Regions from separate parts of the Mesorhizobium sp. LCM 4576 genome, predicted to be linked through region 1. Evidence: predicted binding sites of a transcription regulator. Region 1 holds the regulator's gene; the other holds the start of a gene.
The links. Region 1 encodes PhoB, which activates phosphate uptake and scavenging genes when phosphate is short. Its sites were predicted from a motif close to TGTCATNNANCTGTCAT; they were not measured.

Region 1 (2,281 bases):
GGCCTATCGCCGGGCCGGCGAGGCGCTGGGCTTCGGCCTCGGCAGCCTGTTCGCCCTCATCGATCCGGCGCCCGTCGCCATGGTCGGCGTCAGCGCGGCCGCCTTCGACCTGATCGAGCCGGCGCTGAGGAAGGCGATCGCCCAGACCGCCGGCGGCCAGCATTCGGAATCGATCTCCTTCGACACCGAGCCGAACGAGCTGCCGCTGATCCGCGAAGGCTGCGCCATGCGCGCGCTGACCTTCGTCGACCAGGAGATTTTCGCGCCGGGGGTTCAGGCAAGAGCGGGCAAGCACGTCGCTTGAGCCACTTTGAGTGATCGTTGGTTTCGAGTGTCCCGCTGGACACCGGAGATTAGCGAAGGCCCCGAAGCTTCGTCATTCCAGGGCGGAGCAGGAGCGAAGCTCCGTCGCGGAGACCCTGGAATCCATTCCGTTACCTCGGACGTCGGGCGCAGCCGAGCAGAATTCTGCGCCGCCGCAGCGCGTCGACGTCACGGAATGGATCCTCGGGTCTGCGCTGCGTCGCTACGCTCCTTGCTCCGCCCGTCGATGACGAAGCACGACCGTCCCGGCTACTCGCCAACGCATGCGATCCGGTAGCGGACGCGTCATTCTGCGAACGGCGAACCTAATCCTCCCGGATCGCATAGCCCGCCCCGCGGATGGTGCGGATGACGTCGGGCATGCGGCCGTTGTTGACGGCCTTGCGCAGGCGGCCGACATGGACGTCCACGGTGCGCTCGTCGATATAGATCGTCTCGCCCCAGACATTGTCGAGCAGCTGGCTGCGCGAGAACACGCGGCCGGGGTGGCGCATCATGAATTCGAGCAGCCGGAACTCGGTCGGGCCGAGCCTGATCTCGCTCTTCTTGCGGTAGACGCGATGCGATTCGCGGTCGAGCACGATGTCGCCGACCTTGAGCACGCTGGACAGCACCTCAGGCTTTGCGCGGCGCAACAGCGCCTTGACGCGCGCCATGAACTCCGGCGTCGAGAACGGCTTGACCAGATAGTCGTCGGCGCCGGTGGACAAACCTCGAACCCGATCGCTCTCTTCACCGCGCGCGGTCAGCATGATGATCGGCAGCCGCTCGGTCTCTGGCCGCATCCTGAGGCGCCGGCAAAGCTCGATGCCGGACACCYCCGGCACCATCCAGTCGAGCACGAGCAGGTCGGGAACGTTTTCCTGAAGGCGGATTTCGGCCTCGTCGCCGCGGGTCACCACTTCGACCTGGTAACCCTCGGATTCGAGATTGTAGCGGAGCAGCACCCCCAGCGGCTCCTCGTCCTCCACCACCATGATGCGTGGCGCGATCATCGGMGTAACCTTTTCCGTCAGGCCGCCGGCGCCGACATTGCCGTCTCGTCCTGCTTCGGACGGTTGGCGGGCAATTGCGTGCCGGTCAACACATAATAGGCGTTCTCGGCGATGTTGGTCACATGGTCGCCGATGCGCTCGAGGTTCTTGGCGCAGAACAGAAGATGCGTGCAAGCGGTGATGTTGCGCGGATCTTRCATCATATAGGTCAACAGCTCTCGGAAGACGGATGTGTATTTGACGTCGATGCGTTCGTCGTCGTTGCGAAGCTTGGCCAGCGCCGTGGCATCGCCCACCGTGTATTCCTGGATCACGCCCTGGACCTGGATCAGCACCATCTGCGCCATGGAATCGATRGAATGCGTGAGGTCGCGCGGCGCGGCGCTGACGCCGACCGAGCCGACGCGCTTGGCGATGTTCTTGGCGAGATCGCCGATGCGCTRGAGGTCGCCCGCCATGCGGATCGCTCCGACCACGCTGCGCAGGTCGTCGGCCATCGGCTGGCGCTTGGRGATCAGCGTGATGGCGCGGTCGTCGAGCTCGCGCTGCCTTGCGTCCATGATGGCGTCGTCGGAGACGACGCGCTGCGCCAGCGCATTGTCGCTTTCGAGCAGCGCCCTGGTCGAGGCGCRGACCATCGAGGCGGCAAGGTCGCCCATGTCGTTGATGAGCCGGCTGATCTGCCTCAGATCCTCGTCGAAGGAGGCGACGGTATGTTCGGCCATGATGATGTCCTCGTATGTCTTCAGCCGAAGCGGCCGGTGATGTAGTCCTGGGTGCGCTTCTCGCGGGGCGAGGTGAAGATCTTCTCGGTCCGGTCGAACTCCACCAGCTCGCCCAGATACATGAACGCCGTCTGCCGCGAGACGCGCGCCGCCTGCTGCATGTTGTGGGTGACGATGACGATCGTATAGTCGGCCTGCAATTCGTCGATCAGCTCCTCGATCTTGGCCGTCGACAGC
Region 2 (2,404 bases), on a different contig from region 1:
AGGGCAATGAGGGGCAGCACTGCCGGCAGAGATTAACGACCCGTGCGGCGAATTGGAGGCCAACCGTAGGCGCTGGCGCCGCCCCTCATCCGCCCTTCGGGCACCTTCTCCCCGTGAAACGGGGAGAAGGAAGGGCGCTAGTACTTCTCCGGCACGTAAAGCTCGCGCGGCAGCACCCGGCGCTCGTAGTCCGGATTGAAGACACGCTCCGGCAGCGTGATCTCCTCATGCGGAACCTCCTCATACGGCATCTGCTGCAACAGATGGTCGATGCAGTTCAGCCGCGCACGCTTCTTGTCGTTGCCCTCGACGATGAACCAGGGGGCTTCGGGAATGTTGGTGCGGGCAAAAGTCTCTTCCTTGGCCTTGGTGTACTGCTCCCAGCYCACGCGCGACTGCAGGTCCATGGGCGACAGCTTCCACTGCTTCATCGGATCGTGGATGCGCATCAGGAAGCGCATCTGCTGTTCCTCGTCGGTGATCGAGAACCAGTATTTCACCAGCGTGATGCCGGAACGGACCAGCATGCGCTCGAATTCCGGCACGTCGTGGAAAAATTCCTCGACCTGATCCGGTGAGYCAAAGCCCATCACCCGCTCGACCCCGGAACGGTTGTACCATGAGCGGTCGAACAGCACGATCTCGCCGCCGGCAGGCAGATGCGGCACATAGCGCTGGAAATACCATTGCGATTTCTCGCGCTCGGTCGGCGCCGGCAACGCGACGACGCGGGCGATGCGCGGGTTGAGCCGCTGCGTGATGCGCTTGATGACGCCGCCCTTGCCGGCGGAGTCGCGGCCCTCGAAGACCACCACCAGCTTCTTCTTGTGGTAGGCCACCCATGACTGAAGCTTGATCAGTTCGGATTGCAGCCTGAGCAGCTCGCGAAAATAGGTCATTCGCTCGATGGAAGGCGGATGCGACTTCTTGTAGATCTTGGCGATCTCGAGCGAGAGCGCCGGTTCGGAAAGCTCCAGCTCATAGTCTTCGTCGAGCGTGTCCTCGAGTTCGGCTTCGAGCCAGTCCTTCGCCCCGGAATTCGATTTCAATTCGTTCATCGCGCAGCTCCGTCTGCRTGTCAGCCATCATCGCTTCGGAATCCGCGCCGGCTCCGGACGGACACTCCTTGAGCCGACTGGGATACAGAGGCGCAATGACGGTTTTATTGCAATCGCCCGCCGCTGACCTCGAAGATATGTGATCGACCCGTATCGATAGCGGGGCGACAAGCCGCCGGAATTGTCCTACAAATCCCGTTGCCTCTTTTCCGGCGCCGGCCTTGGCGCCTCTTCAAACAAAATCGCGAGGACCGACATGGAATACCGCACGCTCGGCCGATCCGGCTTGAAAGTCTCGACATTGACGCTTGGCACCATGACCTTCGGCGGCGCCGGTCCGTTCGCCGCCGTCGGCAATTCCGACCTCGCGGAAGCCAAGCGCATCATCGACACCTGCATCGATGCCGGCATCAACCTCATCGACACGGCAAACGTCTATTCCAACGGATTGTCGGAAGAGATCATCGGCGAGGCGCTTGGCGGCAAGCGCAAGAACGACGTGCTGATCGCGTCCAAGGCGCGCATGCGCATCGGCAGCGGCCCCAACGACGAGGGCCTGTCGCGCCACCATCTGATCCGCGAATGCGAAAAGAGCCTGAAGCGACTTAGGACCGATGTCATCGACGTCTATTTCGTCCATCAATGGGATGGCCTCACGCCGGTTGAAGAGACGATCGCGGCGCTCGACACCTTGGTCAACCAGGYCAAGATCCGCTACATCGGCTGCTCCAACTGGTCGGGCTGGCAGGTGATGAAGGCGCTTGCCGTCAGCGACAGCCGCCATCAGGCCCGTTTCGTCACCCAGCAGATCCACTACACGCTGGAAGCGCGCGAGGCCGAATACGAATTGCTGCCGATCTCGGTCGACCAAGGCCTGGGCGTGCTGCCCTGGAGCCCGCTGGCAGGCGGCCTGCTCTCCGGCAAATATCATCGCGACAGCCCGACCGCGCGCCAGCTTGGCGGCTGGAAGGAGCCGCCGATCCGCGACGAGGACCGTCTGTGGCYCATCGTCGACGTGCTCAACGAGATCGGCAAGGCGCGCGGTGTCTCAAGCGCCCAGGTGGCGCTTGCCTGGCTGCTCGGCCGCCCCGCCGTAAGCTCGCTGGTGATCGGCGCCCGCAACGAGGCGCAGCTCAAGGACAATCTGGCCGCGGCAAGCCTGTCACTCAGCGAAGAAGAACGGCAGCGCCTCGACGCCGTCAGCCGGCCGCCGGTGCTTTATCCCTACTGGCACCAGCAGTTCACCGCCAGGGACCGTTTCGGACCGGCCGACAAGGTGCTCGACCGCAGCGCTATCTGACCCGCGGTCAGCCGGCGATGTAGCGCCAGACTTCCGCGTCTGGCTT

Region 2: the regulator PhoB is predicted to act here: its motif matches at 1,154-1,170, upstream of ppk2 (polyphosphate kinase 2).

The regions. Positions count from the first base shown of each region.
Region 1 is NZ_MDDT01000037.1:15,739-18,019, reverse strand. Features, by position in the region: gene LCM4576_RS21065 (ROK family protein) at 1-304, shown strand, start outside; gene phoB (phosphate regulon transcriptional regulator PhoB) at 630-1,319, opposite strand; gene phoU (phosphate signaling complex protein PhoU) at 1,337-2,044, opposite strand; gene pstB (phosphate ABC transporter ATP-binding protein PstB) at 2,065-2,281, opposite strand, start outside.
Region 2 is NZ_MDDT01000025.1:99,694-102,097, reverse strand. Features, by position in the region: gene ppk2 (polyphosphate kinase 2) at 138-1,058, opposite strand; gene LCM4576_RS16990 (aldo/keto reductase) at 1,315-2,358, shown strand; gene LCM4576_RS16985 (glycosyl transferase family 90) at 2,366-2,404, opposite strand, start outside.